DNA from 3 places in the Orrella marina genome. Region 2 is predicted to be linked to each of the others. Evidence: predicted binding sites of a transcription regulator. Region 2 holds the regulator's gene; each other region holds the start of a gene.

Region 1 (6,684 bases), 960 kb from region 2:
TGTCAAGCAGATCGGTGCGTCCGACCATTTCGTCGAAAGTCCGCACACCGAGTTGTGCCATCAGTTCCCGAACTTCTTCGGCAACAAAGAAGAAGTAGTTCACGACGTATTCGGGCTTGCCCTGGAATTTCTTGCGAAGGACCGGATCCTGTGTGGCCACGCCTACCGGACAGGTGTTCAAGTGGCACTTGCGCATCATGATGCAGCCTTCAACGACCAGCGGAGCAGTCGCAAACCCGAACTCGTCGGCACCAAGCAAGGCGCCAATGACCACGTCCCGACCCGTTTTCATCTGGCCGTCAGCCTGAACACGGATCCGGCTACGTAACTGGTTCAGCACCAGTGTCTGCTGGGTCTCAGCCAGGCCGAGCTCCCACGGGGTGCCTGCATGCTTGATGGATGAGACCGGAGATGCGCCCGTACCGCCATCGTGACCCGAGATGGTGACATGGTCAGCCTTGGCTTTGGCAACCCCTGCCGCAATCGTGCCGACGCCCACTTCAGAGACGAGCTTGACCGAGACCGATGCGATCGGGTTGGTATTCTTCAAGTCGTGGATCAACTGGGCCAGATCCTCGATCGAGTAGATGTCGTGGTGGGGCGGAGGCGAAATCAGGCCCACACCCGGCACGGAGCAGCGCAGCTTGGCGATGTATTCTGACACCTTGTGGCCGGGCAACTGTCCCCCTTCACCAGGCTTGGCGCCCTGGGCCATCTTGATCTGGATCTGGTCGGCACTGGCCAGATAGTCCGGGTTCACACCAAAACGTCCCGAAGCGACCTGCTTGATTCGCGAGCGCAGGGAGTCGCCAGCCTTCAGGGCAACGTCTGCCTCGATGCGTTCTGCACCCAGAACCGATGCGAGGGTGTCACCGTCTTTGATGTCACTCTTGCCCGTCTGCATTTCACTCAGATAGCGCAGTTCGTCCTCACCACCTTCTCCCGTATTGGACTTTCCTCCGATGCGGTTCATGGCAACGGCCAGCACCGTGTGGGCTTCGGTCGAGATCGAGCCCAGCGACATGGCACCCGTCGCAAAACGCTTGACGATCTCTTTAGCGGGTTCGACTTCGTCCAGCGAGATGGCCTTGGCGGGGTCGAACTTGAACTCGAACAGACCGCGCAGAGTCATCAGGTGGCGGCTCTGATCATTAATGAGTTGTGCGTACTCTTTATAGGTCGAGTAATTGTTTGACCGGCTTGCATGCTGCAGTTTGGCGATAGAGTCCGGGTTCCACATGTGGGCTTCACCCCGGATCCTGAAGGCGTAGTCACCCCCGGCATCCAGTGCATTGGCCAGTACAGGGTCCTTGCTGAAAGCAGCCTGATGAGAACGCAATGCCTCCTGGGCGACTTCGAAGATGTTGATGCCTTCGATGTTGCTCGCGGTTCCCGGGAAGTACTTGCGCACCAGGCTCGAGTGCAGGCCGACCGCCTCAAAAATCTGTGCGCCACAGTAGGACATGAAGGTGGAAATGCCCATCTTGGACATCACCTTGTTCAAGCCCTTGCCGATGGCTTTGATGTAGTTCTTGACGGCCTTGTCACCATCTTCGGCGTACGCACGGATGGATTCCAGTGCCAGAAACGGGTGGACAGCCTCAGCTCCAAAGCCGCCTAGCAGCGCATAGTGGTGTACTTCGCGCGCCGAGCCGGTTTCGACGACCAGTCCGGTCTTGGTGCGGCTGCCCTGTTTGATCAGATGCTGATGGATGGCCGAGACAGCGAGCAGTGCCGGGATGGCAACACGATCGGCGTCGACCTTGCGATCGGACAGAATCAGAATGTTGAAGCCACTTTCGACTGCGTCGGCTGCGCTGGCGCACAGCGCGGCCAGGCGCGCTTCGATTCCCTCGGGGCCCCACTTGGCCGGATAGGTGATGTCGAGCTCGAAGCTGCGGAACTTGTTGCCCGTATACGCTTCCACGTCACGGATTTGCGCCATCGCATCTTCGTCCAGCACAGGCTGTGCAATCTCCAGACGCAGCGGCGGATTGACATTGTTGATGTCGAGCAGGTTCGGTTTGGGGCCAATGAACGAGACTAGCGACATGACCAGCTGTTCACGGATCGGATCGATCGGCGGATTGGTCACCTGCGCAAACATCTGGCGGAAGTAGTTATAGAAAGGCTTGGATCGGTCTGATAGCACGGCCAGAGGGGCATCGTTACCCATTGAGCCGGTCGCTTCCTCGCCATTGCTGGCCATGGGCTCCAGGATGAACTTGTAGTCTTCCTGAGTCCAGCCGAATGCCTGTTGACGATCCAGCATTGGCACGTGAGAACGTACCTGGGCCTTTGCGGCTGACTCTGGCTGAGGCAGAGATTCGAGCTTGATGCGCAGACGGTCGATCCATTGGCGGTATGGGCGGCTGTTCGACAACTGAGCCTTGATCTCCTCATCGTCGATGATGCGGCCCTGTTCCAGATCGATCAGGAACATCTTGCCGGGCTGCAAACGCCACTTTTTGACGATACGGCTTTCGGCGATCGGCAGTACTCCCGCTTCGGACGCCATGATGACAAGATCGTCATCCGTGATCAGATAGCGAGCCGGGCGCAGACCATTACGGTCCAGTGTGGCACCGATCTGTTTGCCATCAGTAAAGGCCACAGCAGCCGGGCCATCCCACGGCTCCATCATCGCGGCGTGATACTCATAGAAGGCCCTGCGGGCAGAATCCATATGTTCATGCTGTTCCCAGGCTTCCGGGATCATCATCATCATGGCGTGTGCGAGCGAGTAGCCGGACATCGCCAGCAACTCGAGACAGTTGTCGAAGGTGGCGGTGTCGGACTGTCCTTCGTAAACGATCGGATACAGCTTGGAGAGGTCCTGGCCGAGAACGGCCGATTCCATGGTGCCTTCACGGGCTCGCAGCCAGTTGAAGTTACCTTTGACCGTGTTGATTTCACCGTTGTGGGCAATCATCCGGTATGGGTGCGCCAGCGGCCAGGCCGGGAAAGTATTGGTCGAGAATCGCTGGTGTACGAGAGCCAGTGCAGAAACCGCACGAGGATCTGAAAGGTCTTTGTAGTAGGTCCCAACCTGGTCGGCCAGCAGCAAGCCCTTGTAGACGACTGTACGCACAGATATCGACGGTACGAAGTACTCCTTGCCGTGGGCAAGCTTCATGGCGTTGATGGCGTGGCTGGCGGTTTTACGGATCACGTAAAGCTTGCGCTCAAGTGCATCGGGCACCATCACGTCTTCACCTCGCCCGATAAAGAGCTGTCTGATCACTGGCTCGCGTGCCTTGACCGTGGGTGACATGGGCATGTCAGTGTCGACCGGCACGTCACGCCAGCCCAGTACAACCTGGCCTTCGGTGCGCACCGCGCGCTCGAGTGCCTGTTCACAGGCCAGACGGGATGCAATTTCCTTGGGGAGAAAGACCATGCACACGCCGTATTCGCCCGGTGCGGGCAGGGTGACACCCTGCCTGGCCATCTCGTCGCGATACAGCGCGTCAGGAATCTGGATCAGGATGCCGGCGCCATCGCCCATCAGCTTGTCAGCACCGACTGCGCCGCGGTGGTCCAGGTTCTCCAGGATCTTGAGACCCTGAGAAATGATGGCGTGAGAGGGCTGTCCCTTGATGTGGGCGACAAACCCGACGCCACAGGCGTCGTGCTCGTTCTGCGGGGTGTACAGACCCTGGGCGACGGGAGCGTCAGCCTGGCGGGGTTGAAACTTCAGAGGGTAGGTCGTCATGGTGCGACTCCTTTCGAAACCTTGCGCTTGATGCGTGCGGTTCGAGACGATAACCCCCTCTTTTGTGCTTTGCAAGAGAAATAAAAAGGGTCTGACCCTAATTAATTGACTATCAGTTCATTTGTTTTTCAAATAGGGACGGATCAAATAACGGCGCAGGACGTGTGAGCGACCCCCCCCGGGATGGTTCTCTTGTTCGCTTCAGTTTTGCTCCTGCGCCTGTTGGTGCTTGTCGCTGGTTTGGGCGTGACTCTCTGTTTTGCGTGGGCGACCACGACGGGTTGGCACGGCGCGTCGACTGACCAACGTCCCGAGGCCCGCCACAAAGGCATCCGAACCAAGTGCCCATTGCCCACGAATCGCCTGATCTATTCGAGCTCGTTCCAGGGGCTCTAGTCCACGTGTCAGGGCAGCCCGGTGGCGGGCCTGCCGGTCAAACGGTGTGTTTCCACAGCTCCAGTAATCATGATGAAAGCCTAGCTGCGAGATCAGCCCGCGTTCAGATCCGGCGTGTGAACCAGCAGAGCTCCATCGCCAGGCCAGTGGTCCGGGAGCCCAGCCTTTGTCGGCAGGCGCACTCTCAACCCAGATGATCGCCGGTATCACCCAGCTCCCGGGTTCTAGCAGGGCACTGCGGTAGCGGCCCTGAAACACCGGGCCAGACCGCAGAGTAGATCCCAGCCTTCTGCCAAGGCCCTGAATGAGCCGGGAGAGTGATGCCTGATGCGCAGGAGTCGCCACCAGTCGAATGGCACATGGAGTGATGGTCCAGGCGTGCAATCGGACGCCTTCTTTCTGAGACGCCTCGCCAAGCCAGTGCGCGAGTCGATCAAACTGTTCTGTGTCAGGGCCATTGCACCAGAGCGTGCGCAGGGAATCGGAAAAGTTTGCTACAACCAGTTGTGAAAGATCGGGAGCATACAGGCGTGGCAGGCGCATGAAAACTTGACTCGCAAATGACAACAGTGACTCTGGATGTTAGATCTCTTTCGCAGGCTCGTCTTACCTGGATCGCGCGTGACCATTCGTGCAGAAAGGTATGCGAAAAGATCACTGAGCGGACTGAAGAACGGTGTCTGGAGCAGAGGCCTCTGATTATCCGCCAACCTTGGTCATTTGGCCAAAGATGACTGGACTATGCATGGAGAGCGATAAAATCCGGAACTATTTCTTTCAAAAACCATCTTATTAGCACTCTCAATCGTAGAGTGCTAATATCGAACAAGACGAGTTGGCGCAGTTGCAGTGGTTCAAGCCCGAGAGGCAGGGTAATGTTTCAAACGCCTTGAAAGGCTGCTCACCAGTCATCTCATGATGTCGATCAATACCAACCTGAACAAAGCAAGAGAGAATTTGAACGCACAACCATTAAGCATGGAGCTCGGTCAACCAATGTCTGCTCAGAATGCCCTGATAGTCAGTCCGAATACGATGGCGATGGCGATTTCGAACCCGGGTGCCCTGGGTTCCATTGAAGCCTATATCGCGGCCGTCAATCGTATTCCTATGCTGAGCGCAGAAGAAGAGTCAACGCTTGCGACCCGACTTCAGGAACATGAAGATCTGGAAGCTGCTCGCAAGCTGGTGCTCTCACACTTGCGCCTGGTCGTGTCGATTGCGAGACAGTACTTTGGCTATGGTCTGCCTCAGGCAGATTTGATCCAGGAAGGCAACATCGGACTCATGAAAGCGGTCAAGCGCTTTGATTCCCAGCGGGGCGTGCGACTGGTGTCGTTTGCCGTCCACTGGATCAAGGCCGAGATTCACGAGTTCATCATCCGAAACTGGCGTCTGGTCAAAGTTGCCACGACCAAGGCACAGCGCAAGTTGTTCTTCAACCTGCGAAGGATGCGACCAGATGGTGGGCAGCTTGACACCGAGCGTGTCAACGAGATCGCCCAGGAACTGAATGTCCGTACAGAAGATGTACGAGAGATGGAAGTTCGCATGAGTGGTCGCGAGGTGTCATTTGACATGTCCACTGGCGATGATGATGATGCGGATTTCGCGCCGGTCCAGTATCTGGCCGACGAAACGGGCGGACCAGAGCAGATGCTGGAGCAGCGACATCAGGATGCACTGTATAGCGAAGGGCTGGCAACAGCGCTTGAGAACCTGGACCCCCGCTCAAAGCGGATCGTTCAGGCTCGCTGGCTCAATAACGATGAATCGCTGACCTTGCACGATCTGGCCGCAGAATTCGGCGTGTCGGCTGAGAGGATCCGGCAGATTGAAACCGCCGCCTTCAAGAAACTGCGCGTGGCCCTGCAGGATGGCTGATCTGCTCACTTGATCTGGATTAAACGGGGCAAGCATCTCAGGATTGCTTGCCCCATTTTTTAACCACAATCCCGCTACTATTACGGCCATGGAAACAAACATGATCGTTTTTGGGCTGGCCGGGTTGCTGGTGCTGGTGTGCTTTCTGACACCACTGGCGAGCGCGCTCAAGATTCCCTTCACACTTGCCCTCTCGGCCGCAGGCGCCCTGCTGGGCTATATGGTGCACGTCCACGGCTGGGCACCCACATGGGTGGGTGACTATCTCGACACCCTGCAAGCCTTTGAAGTGCCTTCGGATACGATCCTGGTTGTGTTCCTGCCAGTGCTTCTGTTTGAAGCCGCCATGGCGATGAACGTGCGACGTTTGATCAACGACATTGCGCCAATCATGCTGCTTGCAGTCGTGGCGGTGTTTATCTGCACGCTGTTTGTTGGCTGGGGCGTTAGTCTGATTTCGACTCAGAATCTGGCGACCTGTCTTCTGATGGGGGCGATTGTGGCGACCACTGACCCGGCTGCCGTGGTGGGGATCTTCAAGGAGGTGGGGGCGCCAAAACGCCTGACGACCATCGTGGAAGGGGAAAGCCTGCTCAACGATGCCGCTGCCATTGCACTGTACTCGGTTCTGCTCGTGATTGTTTCGCGCGATGGTCTGATCCACTGGAATCTTGGGCATCTCCTGACCA
Region 2 (6,684 bases):
CCGAAACTGCTGCCCACCTGCATTCATGAACGCATCCCGACACTCAATGCTGATTTCTTCCAGCGTTTCCAGACAGTCCGCCAGAAAGCCCGGACAGACGACATCGACGTGCCTGACACCAGACTCTGCCAGTTTGATCAGCGTCGGTTCCGTATAAGGCTGCAGCCACTCTGCAGGCCCGAACCGGCTCTGAAACGTGACAAGATACTGATCATCGGTCAGATCCAGTCGTTTCGCAAGCGCCCTTGCTGTGCCGTAGCTGTCCTTGCAATAGGGATCCCCTAGATCAGCACAACGCCTGGGCAACCCATGAAAGCTCATGACCAGCTTTTCTGGTCGCGAACCCTCCGACCACGCATGCTCGATTTTTGAGGCAACAGCATCGATGTAAGGTTCGAAGTCATGAAAGCGCTTGATAAAGCGCATTTCAGGCTGGTTACGCATTCGACTGGCGATGCGACAGACCTCGTCGACTACCGTAGCCGTGGTGCTGGCTGCGTACTGGGGATACAGAGATAAGGTCAAAATCCGTTCACAGCCCTTGTCACGGAGCTTCTGCAGCGCAGACTCCAGGCTCGGGTTGCCATAGCGCATGCCAATTTCCACTTCCACTTCATGGCCACGCGCACGAAGCGTTTTCTCGAGGCCAAACGCCTGTCGCTGGCTATAGACGAGTAAAGGCGAGCCTCCTTCCATCCAGATACCGGCATAGCGCTCAACCAGCTTGCGCGGACGACTTAGAAGGATTGGCCCGTTCAAAATCGGCCACCACACGAGCCTCGGGATTTCAATCACTCGCGGATCGGAGAGAAACTGCCGCAGATAGCGGCGTATCGCAGGCGCAGTAGGTTCATCGGGTGTACCCAGATTGACCACCAGCACACCCACCTTGGGAACTGACATGTCTGCAGGCCACATCACCAATTTGCTCGGTGCAGGCTCTTTCCAGTCCCGACCGCGGCTGGGATTCACATCTGCTTGTTCGGACAAAGAAACACCTCATGCTACTGATTGACGGGCCGAAACCGGCCGATGAGTCCGGTCACATACTGCCTTGATACGAAGCAAGATCAACGTTCGGATGCATATTGACTCAACGCATTGGACAGCAGTCTGGATGTGATATCAACGATCGGAATGACACGTTCGTATGCCATGCGCGTCGGACCAATCACACCGAGTGTGCCGACCACCTTACCGTTGACACCGTATGGCGCAGCCACAACGGTCAGATCTTCCATCGGCATGAGACGAGACTCCCCACCGATGTAAATTTGAACGCCCTGAGCACGACTGCTAGCGTCGAGCAGTTGTAACAACTCGGTCTTCTGCTCGAACAGCGAGAACGTACGCCTCAATCGCTCAAGATCGGAGGACAAGTCCGAAATATCGAGCAACCGCATCTCACCAGAAATTACAACCGAGTCAGCCTGGTCAGGCTCCTCGGATCCGGCATCGACCGCAGCCTGCATCAGTCTCGACAGGTCCTCGCGAAGACGCTGCAACTCGACTGCCAGGGACTGTCGCACTTGCGCAAACCCCATACCGCTGAAATGCTGGTTGAAGAAGTTGCTGGCCTCCACCAGTTCGGCATGAGAATAATCCCTTGTCAAGGACAGGATCCTGTTCTGAACATCCCCTTCCGGCGTCACGATGATCAACAGGATCCTGCGTTCCGACAGTCGAATGAACTCGATATGCTTGAACACCTGGGAACGACGTGGCGCCAGCACAACACCTGCGAACTGGGTCAGATTCGAAAGCAGTGAGGCAGCTGCATTGACCGCTTTGGTGGGATCTGCAGATGGCAGCATGTCGCGCAGGTTGTCAACATGCAACAACTCGAACGGCTGTGACGCCAGCATGCTGTCCACAAAAAGCCTGTACCCTTTTGGCGTGGGAACCCGTCCAGCGGAAGTATGCGGACTCTGTATGAGACCAGCCTCTTCGAGGTCTGCCATCACGTTGCGGATCGTCGCAGGGGACAGATCAAAGACTTTTGAGAGCGCACGAGACCCCACCGGCTGACCGTCGGTGATGTATTTCTCGATTAGAGCTTTCAGTAAAGCGTGGGCGCGATCATCCATGTTGCTGTAGATTGTACCGTCCAACCCTATAATCTTCCGAATAAATGACCGTCTGATCAAGGGCCGCATGCAATTTTCGACCATCGCGCTTGTGGGGCGCTATCAAGACTCTCAACTCGCGGATCACCTGCGCAGCCTCGCGCGCATGGTTAATGCAGCTGGCAGAGAGGTGCTGATCGAGGCAGAAACAGCAAAAAATACCGGGCTGACAGAGTTTCCGGTTGCATCCTTCGAGGAGATTGGCCGTCGCGCTCAGCTTGCCATCGTGATGGGAGGCGACGGAACCATGCTCGGCGCGGCACGCAGCCTTGCACCAGCTGGCGTTCCAGTCGCAGGAATCAACCATGGAAGACTTGGGTTCATCACCGACATTCCTCTTCAAGACACGCATTCTGCACTGGAAGACCTTCTGCAAGGCAACTTCGAGATCGAGTCTCGCATCCTGCTCGAAGGCGAGGTCATGCGCGACGGAAAATGCCTTTACAGCGCCACAGCACTCAATGACGTTGTTCTGAATCGGGCAGGCCGCGGCGGAATGATCGAGGTACGCGCCGACATCAACGGGCAGTTCATGTTCACCGTTCGCGCAGACGGCCTCATTGCCGCGACGCCCACAGGCTCAACGGCATACGCCCTGTCCGCCCTCGGACCCATCCTGCACCCGACCATACGGGCGATCCTGCTGGTTCCGGTCGCCCCTCAGACTCTGTCAAACCGCCCGATTGTTCTGCCCGACTCCAGCCAGCTGAATCTGACCGTTCTGTCGATGAGCAGAATCGAAGCGGGCGCCAGCGTTCACTTTGACATGCAGACCTGGTCCGACGTCCAGCCCGGTGACCAGGTCAACGTCCGCAGGGCACAGAATACCGTCAACTTCCTGCATCCTCGCGGTTACAGTTTTTTTTCGACACTCAGAAAGAAGCTAGACTGGAACCGCCTGCCTGCTACGGGTCACAACGGAGAGTAATCGTGCTTCGGGAGCTTTCAATTCAGGACTTTGTCATTGTCAGGGAGCTGAATCTGGATTTCAGTGCGGGACTGACTGTTCTGACTGGTGAAACGGGTGCAGGAAAGTCAATTCTGGTCGACGCTCTCGGACTGGTACTTGGAGGCAGGGTCAACACCTCGGTCGTTCGACCGCAAGCCAGGCGTGCACAAATTACCGCCGTATTTGAACCCACCTCCGCCGCACAAGCGTGGCTTGCCGAGTACGACCTGGACCAAGAAGACGAGCTCGTTCTGCGGCGAGTGATTGATGCGCAAGGCAAGGGGCGCGCCTACATTAACGGCGCACCTACAACAGTCACTCAGCTCAAGGAACTGGGTGAACGACTGGTTGACATTCACGGCCAGCATGCTCACCAGAGCCTGCTCAAACCCGAAAGTCAGCGCGATCTGCTTGACGAGTTTGCAGGGTTGTCCGGAGAACGACGTGAGATTGCCCAGATCTGGCAAGACTGGCAACAGACAAACGAGCAACTCGAGCGCGCCCAGCAAGACCAGCGGGTTGTTCTGACCAGACAGGAAGAACTCGAATGGCAACTCGACCAGCTTGACAAGCTGGCTGCACAAGAAGGCGAATGGGTCACTATCAGCGAGGAGCACGCGCGCCTGTCGAATGGCCAGGCACTGCTTGAAGGGGCTCAGACCGCCTTGCAAACACTGGACGACGACGAAAGCGGTGCCCAGCGCATCATTGATCTGGCCTTGCATGCCATCAACCCGCTGGTGGCACATGACTCGCGACTGCAGGATGTTGCGCAAGCGCTCGAATCCGCCAGCATTTCTGTTCGTGAAGCCAAGTCGGATCTGAACCGCTACCTCGATCACGTTGACCTGGACCCAGACCGGCTGAGTCAGGTTGAAGACCGGATGCGTGCGCTATTTGACGCAGCCAGAAAGCATCACTGCGAGCCAGCCGACCTCCCTGCTGTTCGCATTCGCTGCCAGCAAGCACTTGAAGAACTCGTGCAAGGGCAGGACCTCGAGGCAATCCGCGCCAGACAGGCTGAACTCGAAGCAGCGTACAAAAAGGTCGCTTCCAGACTGCATACCGCGCGCACCAAGGCAGCCAGAAAACTTGGCGAATCGGTCACCGCAATGATTCGCCTTCTGGGCATGCCCGATGGGCGATTCGCGATTCAAGTAGAACAGGCACAACCCGGGCCTGGTGGCTCTGACAGGATCACACTAACAGTGGCCGGCCATGACGGAGCAGCCCTGGCACCGTTATCAAAGGTGGCATCGGGTGGTGAGCTCTCCCGTATCAGCCTGGCACTATCCGTACTTGCAAGCGAAGCCACCCGTGTACCCACCTTGATCTTCGATGAAATCGACACAGGCGTGAGCGGTGCAGTCGCAGAAAAAATTGGTGAGCTGCTACGTCAACTTGGCCAGACATTTCAGGTCCTATGCGTCACGCACCTGGCACAGGTCGCATCTTGCGCACACCATCATTGCGTAGTCACAAAAGAAAAGGATGCACAAGGGGTCTATTCGAACGTTCAGTCGCTTTCTGAGGCATCTGACCGTGTTGAAGCCATTGCCAAGTTACTCGGCGGGGTGAAGTTGACGCAAACCACACGTCAGCATGCAAGGGAAATGCTGGAACGCGTCGGGACAGTCTGAAATCAGCGAATCAAAGATTGGTGATTTGAGGTCCTTTCCCTCCCCTCATATCACCAAGCCCTCCACACTTACCTTCTACTTGCCAGCCTTAATGCAGTTCGGGCACTTGCCATAAAGAACCAGTGCGTGGCTTTCCAGATCAAAACCATGTGTATCAGCTATTTTGTGCTGTAAAGATTCGATCTGCTCGTCAGAAAACTCCTCAACCAGCCCACAATGTGTGCAGATCAAGTGATCGTGATGATCTCCATCATTAAGTTCAAAGATGGCCTTGATGCCGTCAAACTGGCTACGACTCAGAATACCCGCCTGCTCAAATTGCGTCAGCACCCGGTATACCGTTGCCAACCCGATCTCGACATTCTCGGCAAGCAGCAGCCGATATACGTCTTCTGCGCTCAGATGCCTTTGTTCGGAGCGTCTGAATACGTCCAGAATTTTCAGTCGAGGAAATGTCGCCTTCAAACCAACGGTCTTGAGGTCGCTCTGATCGTTGTCATTCTCCACGTGATCTCCTTGTGAATTTAGTCAAGCGGCCTTTTGCCCTATGATAGCGTCTTTAGACAATGCATAAACAGAAGAGGTTGCCCGTGCAGTCTTCCCCGCACAACGCCATGCTTCGCTACGCAGTCGGTTTCGTCCTGACTGCAACCGTACTCGTCTCCGGGTGCTCCTCAAACCGCTGGGGATTCCCCTATCGGGTGGGGTTACAGCAAGGAAACTGGGTAACCGAACAGCAAGTCGGTCTGCTTTATCAGGGCATGACTCGAGAACAGGTTCGCTTTGCACTAGGCTCTCCGACACTCACCAATGTCCTGCACGCAGATCGTTGGGACTATCCGTATTTTTACAGGGCCCCCAACCGCAGCGTCGAAGTCCGCAATTTCACTGTGCTTTTTAGTGGCGACCTGCTCGTGAGCTGGCACGGAGACGAACAGCCTGCTCTGGAGCCATTCCAGATTGCCCAGGAAGAGGTCAGGAAGTCACAGGCCGAACAAGCCGAGGTCGATCTCGAAGAGGAGCGACTCAAGAGCGAGGGCAGCGAAGTTCAGATTGCCCCAGGCTTTGACATTAGCCTGAGCAATCCCGCCCTACCATCCAGCGATCCGTACGCGCTGCCTGATGCACCAGACCAGGTACCGATCCCATTGGAATAATCTGAAACGACCGACCAGAGACTTAACTATGAAACTTGCAATTGCTGGCGCCAGCGGAAGAATGGGGCGGATGCTGATTGAATCAGCGCTTGCCCAGCCGGATGCTTTTGAACTGGTCGTGGCACTCGACCACTCGACCAGTCAGTCAATCGGACAGGACGCAGGCGCATTTCTTGGCGCCAGGACCGGCGTGATGATTACGGACGATCTTCAGGCGCTGGCTAGTGCCGACTGCCTGATTGACTTCACTCGCCCAGAAGGCACACTGGAACACCTGAAAGTATGTGTTGAGCACGGCGTCAAGGTGATCATTGGCACGACCGGTTTTGATGATGCCGGCAAACAGGCGATTCAGAAGGCAGGTGAATCGGTGGCCATCGTGTTCGCCCCCAACATGAGCGTTGGCGTGAATGCGACACTCAAACTGCTCGAAGTGGCCGCCAAGATTCTGGCCTCCGGATATGACGTAGAAGTGTTTGAAGCACACCATAAACACAAGGTCGATGCACCATCAGGTACGGCCCTCAAGATGGGTGAGGTCATTGCCAATGCCTGGGACAAACCACTAGACGAATTGGCGACCTGGACCCGCCACGGGCATACCGGAGCCCGGGAGGATGGGTCGATCGGGTTTTCTGTTGTCCGCGGAGGCGATATTGTGGGTGACCACACGGTCTACTTTTGCGGGGTTGGGGAGCGCATCGAGATCACGCACCGGTCGACCAGTCGCGCCACATACGCACAAGGCAGTCTTCGTGCGGCCCGGTTCCTTGAAGACAAGCCCAAAGGAGTCTATGACATGCAGGCTGTAC
Region 3 (6,684 bases), 200 kb from region 2:
GATCAGCTTTTGTGCTTCTGGATTCATGTGTTCGCCCGGGTCATGTCGGTTCAGGATATACCTGTGCGCAGAATATCGTGCCCAGGCTTTCATGTCGAGACTCACACCTTGTGAGTTGATGTCTGATGTGACACTTCTCACACATGAAGGCGCAGACCTCCCATCTGATTGGCGATTGCGAGCACGCCAGGTATCCAGCTTGCACCGCCTCCATGGGCTGAGATCGACAGTCTCAGCCTTGAGTTTCAACAAACCCTGGCGCCGGATATTTTTGGCGGCATCAATGTCACGGTCGTGTAGCACCACGTTATCGCCCCGCCGCTTGAGCTTACAGTCGTTCTTGGTTAGCAAAAAACACCCGATTAACCCCAAGTGCGCCGTTGGCATCCGCGTCTTAAACCCGGTCCCACAGGCTTTGCAGAGCAAAGTGTGACGGTATCAGGTGCTGCCGATTTCTGTCAGCTTCTTCAGAAACAGGGCTCTCCCATGGTGAATCCGCTCCATCCAGTCTCGGCCAGCATTCTCGTCGGTATCATCAGTGATGTACTTGAAAGAACGCCACGCAACACCACGCCGATGGCAGACGAGCGCCAGTGCAAACAATTCCATGTCCACGATGTCGACTTGTTGATCAAGGAGCCATGAGTCGGTGGATCTCATGAAGCTGTCACCTGTTCCGCAGCGTACCCCCTCGAAGCCGGATGCAATGGTCGTGGGGGTCTCGTCAAAGGGAGTTGTCCCTCTAGGGGAGAGTGGCTCGGCGTCCATGTCTCGCTGGATCACTTCGGCGACCTCGACCAGTCCTGATGCGTGTGCCGAAAGGCGGCCAGCAGTACCGAAGTTGATAACCATTGCCGGGCTGTGCTTTGAGATTGCATCCATCAGCGTGACGGCAGCATTGAGCTTTCCGATCCCGGTGAAAACGACCGGGTGCTCATAGGGTATCGGGGCGTGGTCGAGTTCCTGCGGTAATGCTGTCACGATTAGTAGTCGTTCCATGTGTGTCACTTGTCTTGTTGATGGTCAAGGGCGGCGGGTGGGACTCAACACTCTCTGATTCTTGCGTTAGGGCTTATTACTGTTTCTCGGTGTTCAATTTTGTGAACAGACCTGGCGGGCAAACTTGGCTTGTACTCGTCATCGTAAAACATTGGGCGTCAGACCGGGGGATATGAGAGGGTGAATTGCTCAACACCATGTTGCGTAACGAAACGCAAGCGCACTTTGGCTCTGCGCTTGAAGGGCAAGCATAAGGTTCTTTGCATGAGCAGGCTGTGCTGGCTCGTCTCGCGCTGGACTGGGTGGCTTGTGGAGGCTTGCGCCTTGAACTCATTCCCGTGTCTTGCTGTGGGGGGGGTGAGTGCCGAGTAGGTAATGGGAGATTGCTGAATGAATCGTCCGATGCCAAGCGATTGTGACATGCTACGGAAACAGTAAGTTACGCTTCTCTGCGCAATTTCATGATGCCGATCGGATTTCAAGCTGCGATGAACGTGGGGTCAGATCTCACAATATAGGGTTAACCCTGATGATTTTTTTTTGCCCTTCATAAAAAACAGGCCTTGAAACCCGAGTATTCGCCCATATAATTAGCACTCGAAGCAGGTGAGTGCTAACAATCGCATTCCCTGAATGGTTTTTTCTATAACTTTCAATGTAACGGGAGTATTTCATGGCCCTGCGTCCTCTGCACGATCGTGTGATCGTCAAACGTCTGGACAACGAGCGTAAAACCGCCTCGGGTATCGTCATTCCTGAAAGCGCCGCTGAAAAGCCTGATCAAGGCGAAGTCATCGCTGTCGGTCCTGGCAAGCGCGGCGACGACGGCAACCCACAGGCTTTGGACGTCAAAGTTGGCGACAAAGTCCTGTTCGGAAAATATGCCGGTCAGTCAGTGAAAGTCGACGGTGAAGAAGTGCTCGTCATCCGCGAAGAAGAAATCCTGGCAGTGATCAGCTGATTTTCATCTGATCTGTCTGTAGAAATCTGATTTGAACTGAATACAAGAGGTATATCTCATGGCTGCAAAGCAAGTCTATTTTGGTGACGACGCACGCTCGCGTATCGTTCGCGGTGTCAACGTACTCGCCAATGCAGTGAAGGCCACCCTCGGCCCCAAAGGTCGTAACGTGGTGCTCGAGCGTTCTTTTGGTGCTCCTACTGTCACCAAGGATGGTGTATCGGTTGCCAAAGAAATCGAACTGAAGGACAAGTTCGAGAACATTGGTGCCCAGCTCGTCAAGGAAGTCGCTTCCAAGACATCCGACACGGCCGGTGACGGTACCACCACTGCAACCGTACTGGCTCAGTCCATCGTTGTAGAAGGTCTGAAGTACGTTGCCGCTGGCATCAATCCGATGGATCTCAAGCGTGGTATCGACAAAGCGGTTGCTGCAGCTGTTGGCGAACTGGCCAAGCTGTCCAAGCCTTGCACCACCACCAAGGAGATCGCTCAGGTTGGGTCTATCTCTGCCAACAGCGATCACTCGATCGGCAAGATCATCGCTGACGCGATGGACAAAGTCGGTAAAGAGGGCGTCATCACGGTCGAGGACGGCAAGTCGCTCGACAACGAACTTGATGTTGTTGAAGGTATGCAGTTTGACCGCGGCTACCTTTCCCCATACTTCATCAACAATGCAGAGAAGCAGGTTTCCGCTCTGGAAGATCCCTATGTTCTTATCTTTGACAAGAAGATCAGTAACATCCGTGATCTGCTGCCTATCCTTGAGCAGGTTGCCAAGTCCAGCCGTCCGCTGCTGATTATTGCGGAAGATGTTGAAGGCGAAGCCCTTGCAACGCTGGTTGTGAACAACATCCGTGGCATTCTGAAGACAACGGCTGTCAAAGCACCTGGTTTCGGCGATCGTCGCAAGGCCATGCTCGAAGACATCGCTATCCTGACTGGCGGTACCGTGATTTCCGAGGAAACCGGTCTGTCGCTTGAGAAAGCAACGCTCGAAGAGCTTGGTCAGGCCAAGCGCATTGAAGTCGGTAAAGAAAACACCACCATCATTGACGGTGCTGGTGACGCCAAGTCGATTGAAGCTCGTGTCAAACAGATTCGTGCTCAGATCGAGGAAGCAAGCTCCGACTACGACCGCGAGAAGCTGCAGGAGCGCGTTGCCAAGCTGGCAGGTGGTGTTGCTGTCATTCGCGTTGGTGCTGCAACTGAAGTCGAAATGAAAGAGAAGAAAGCTCGCGTTGAAGATGCCCTGCACGCAACTCGTGCTGCCGTGGAAGAAGGGATTGTTCCTGGCGGCGGCGTTGCACTGATCCGTGCTCGCTCAGCTGTTGAGAAAGTCAAGGGCGATAATGCTGATCAGGAAGCAGGTGTCCGTCTGGTTCTGCGTGCAGTTGAAGAGCCTCTGCGTACGATCGTATCGAACGCTGGTGATGAGCCGAGCGTTGTTGTGAACGCAGTTGCTGCCGGTAGCGGTAATTTTGGTTACAACGCAGCAACCGGTGAGTACGGTGATCTGGTTGATCAGGGCGTTCTTGATCCAACCAAAGTGACTCGTACCGCGCTGCAGAACGCTGCATCGGTTGCGAGCCTGTTGCTGACAACTGAAGTTGCAGTTTGCGAGATCGCTGAAGACAAGCCTGCCGCAATGCCTGGTGGCGATATGGGCGGTATGGGTGGTATGGGTGGTATGGGCGGTATGGGCTTCTAAGCTTTACCTCACATTTCTACCACTAAACAACCTCCGGCTGGCAACAGTCGGAGGTTGTTTTTTTTAATACACTTTTGCGCACGACAACTGACTTGGATGGAGCGTTTCTGTGGATGCTGATTGGACCTGGTTCTGGGTGCCTGCGACGATATTTGCTGCAGCGGCACAAGCGGGCAGGAATGCGATCCAGAAGAGTCTGACAGCGGAGCTTGGTACGCTGGGTGCGACTCAGGTTAGATTTCTTTTTGGGTTTCCATTTGCATGTCTGTTTTTTTTGGTGGCCTGGTCGTTCACTGATTTGAGTGCACCAAGTGTCAGTTGGACATTTGTACTCTTTACCGCTCTAGGTGCCCTGGCACAGATTGCTGCGACGGCTCTCATGCTTGCTGCCATGAAGTCCAGGGATTTTGTAGTTGTGACCGTCTGGACAAAAACCGAGCCTGTTCAGGTGGCCCTGTTCGGCGTGGTTGTTTTAAGCGATCCACTTGGTTTGGGAACAGCTATGTCGATCTTGCTTGCCACTCTCGGAGTCATCTGGATGGGCTACAAGCCGATGTCTCGATCCGCTGGCCAGCCTGTTGATATCAAGCCTGTCGCTTTTGGCTTGCTTGCTGCTGCCGCGTTTGCCGTTGCAGCGGTGGGTTTTCGGGGGGCCATTCTTTCATTACCAGAGGGTAATTTCTTCTTCAGAGCTTCCTGGACATTAGTGTGTGGACTGTTCATTCAGGCGACAGTCCTTGCAATATGGATGCGTGTAACGGATCCCGCCGCCTGGCGTAAATGTATTGGGGCGTGGAAGATATCGCTTGGGGGAGGGTTCCTCGGTGCGGCTGCATCCCAGGGGTGGTTTATTGGTTTCGCACTGACGACTGCAGCGAATGTACGGACACTTGGTTTGGTTGAGGTCTTTTTTGCCCAAATGCTCTCACGACGCTTGTTTGATGGGAGTACAAGCAGGCAGGAGAAAATTGGCATGGCCCTGATTATCCTGGGGGTTGCCGGATTGCTGTGGTTACAGCGTGGTTAGCGATGAAGAAAGAAGGCCGCACATCGTGCGGCCTTCTTGACGAACTAAAGAGGGACCTGACCAAGGGAACTTAAAACAATTCAAGTCGCTGTTTGGCGGTTTGGGCTGCTGCTGAGGAGCCATATTTGCTTACGATTTGTTGAAGCGTAGTCTTTGTTCCTGCGCGATCATTGAGTTCGAACTGGCTGCCAGCGACGACAAGGAGTGCGTCCGGAGCCCGTGCATGTTCCGGGTATTTAGCAACCATGTCTTGAAGTGTCTTGATTGAATTGCGAAAGTCCTTGCTGGCGTACTGGCTACTACCCAGGTAAAACATAGCAGTCGGTGCCAGCGTACTATTCGGATAAAGTGTCAAGAATGCCCGGAGAGATTCCGCTGCGTCTTTCACTCGACCTTGTCGGTATAAGTCAACCGCACCGTCAAATGCGTCCTGCTCTTCTACGCTGTTTGCGCGCTCCACAGGAGCGCCACCCTGAGTACTGGAGTAACCCGGTGGCTTGCCTCCAAGTTCTTCGACCATTGCGCGAAGACGGGAGATTTCGAGTTCAAGCAGATCAATACGCTCGGACATCTGGATATTGACCTGTTGCGTCGTCTCGGTAACAACACGCAATTGCTGTCGCAACTGGTTGATCGCTTGACGGGCTTCGTTGTCGGTAAAGGCCCAGACCGCTTGTGATGAAACAGCCGTCACCACAAACACTGCACCGCACGCCAGAAACCGCTTCATTCGAAATCTCCTGTTTTCATTTCAACTACGACAGATGCTTACTGACGCTCGTAAACAATATCAGCACGACGGTTTTCGGCGTGAGCCGCCTCAGTATTTGCCAGGTTCCTGGGCTTTTCTTTACCGAAGCTAATTGTCTCGATCTGGACGTCGTTTGCACCCATTAGCGTCATCATTCTGCGAACAGCCTCTGCTCTGCGATGACCTAATGCAAGGTTGTATTCCGAACCACCACGGATGTCAGTATTGCCCTCAATCAGAATGTTTTGCTTGGGGTTGCTGCTGAGATAACGAGCGTGATTTTCCACAGTAGGGCGGTACTGTTCTTCAACAGTGAAACTGTTGAATTCGAAATAGACTGATCGATCTTTTGCGAGCGGACTGCTCGGGTTGAAAGGATCCATCGTACCGCCACTTGACCCAGATGGCCCGGACCCTGCTCCAGGATCATCCAGTGAAACGGTACTACATGCCGCTAATCCCAAGCTGAGAGCAGCGGCAGTTAGGGAGAAAGCGAAGCGAGAGTTCATAATTAAGTCCTTTTGATTCAGGGCGTTTGGGTTGGGGGATCAGACTGTGAGACACCAAATGGGCCCCAAGTTGGTTCGCGAATCTCCCCATTGAGTACGGACAACGTCTGCCGCATACGGCCATCGCTGGATACCCCAGCTAACATGTTACGTCCTCCCTGCTTGGATGCATAGATAACCTGCTTGCCATTTGGGGCAAAGCTTGGTGATTGGTCATCAGGACCTAGCGTGAGCAGGGTTTCTGCTCCAGTTGCCAGGTCGATCGAGGCAATTCTGAAAGCGTTGCCTCGCTTGGTCACGACCAGAAGGTTTTTGCCATCTGGTGAAATCCTTGGTGAGATGTTGTAGTCACCGTTAAAGGTAACTCTGCGAGCCTCGCCGCCTGTCACAGGAATTTGATAGATCTGCGGGTTGCCCGAACGATCGCTGGTGAAGAAGATGCTTTGTCCATCTGGTGCGAAGACTGGCTCCGTGTCTATCAAGGGTGATCGGGTGAGGCGACGAAGGTTTGAGCCGTCATTGGCGTTAATGAGGTATATCTGGGACAGTCCGTCTCTGGTCAGAACGACCGCAAGCGTCTGGCCATCCGGAGACCAGGCTGGCGCTGAGTTGTTGCCTTTGAAGTTTGCAACAGGTACACGTCGGCCAGCAGCGAGATCATGAACGTAGACTACTGGCTTTCCAGACTCGAAACTTACGTAGGCGAGTTTGGACCCATCCGGC

Evidence for each region. The regulator HrcA, encoded in region 2, represses chaperone genes, less so after heat shock. The targets are predictions, from matches to a motif close to TTAGCACTCNNNNNNNNNGAGTGCTAA.
Region 1: a site for HrcA is predicted at 4,904-4,930, ahead of rpoH (RNA polymerase sigma factor RpoH). Genes of this name have one in related genera too.
Region 3: a site for HrcA is predicted at 1,590-1,616, ahead of DBV39_RS11990 (co-chaperone GroES). Genes of this name have one in related genera too.

The regions. Positions count from the first base shown of each region.
Region 1 covers NZ_CP028901.1:3,404,546-3,411,229, forward strand. The annotation lists gene DBV39_RS15525 (glutamate synthase-related protein) at 1-3,715, opposite strand, end outside; gene DBV39_RS15530 (hypothetical protein) at 3,917-4,654, opposite strand; gene rpoH (RNA polymerase sigma factor RpoH) at 5,108-5,995, shown strand; gene DBV39_RS15540 (cation:proton antiporter) at 6,096-6,684, shown strand, end outside.
Region 2 covers NZ_CP028901.1:2,447,549-2,454,232, forward strand. The annotation lists gene hemH (ferrochelatase) at 1-918, opposite strand, end outside; gene hrcA (heat-inducible transcriptional repressor HrcA) at 1,071-2,087, opposite strand; gene DBV39_RS11135 (NAD kinase) at 2,155-3,054, shown strand; gene recN (DNA repair protein RecN) at 3,057-4,715, shown strand; gene fur (ferric iron uptake transcriptional regulator) at 4,791-5,222, opposite strand; gene DBV39_RS11150 (outer membrane protein assembly factor BamE) at 5,306-5,872, shown strand; gene dapB (4-hydroxy-tetrahydrodipicolinate reductase) at 5,901-6,684, shown strand, end outside.
Region 3 covers NZ_CP028901.1:2,644,889-2,651,572, reverse strand. The annotation lists gene DBV39_RS12000 (cupin domain-containing protein) at 1-93, opposite strand, end outside; gene DBV39_RS11995 (phosphorylase family protein) at 439-999, opposite strand; gene DBV39_RS11990 (co-chaperone GroES) at 1,673-1,960, shown strand; gene groL (chaperonin GroEL) at 2,019-3,674, shown strand; gene DBV39_RS11980 (EamA family transporter) at 3,784-4,701, shown strand; gene ybgF (tol-pal system protein YbgF) at 4,772-5,431, opposite strand; gene pal (peptidoglycan-associated lipoprotein Pal) at 5,470-5,961, opposite strand; gene tolB (Tol-Pal system beta propeller repeat protein TolB) at 5,979-6,684, opposite strand, start outside.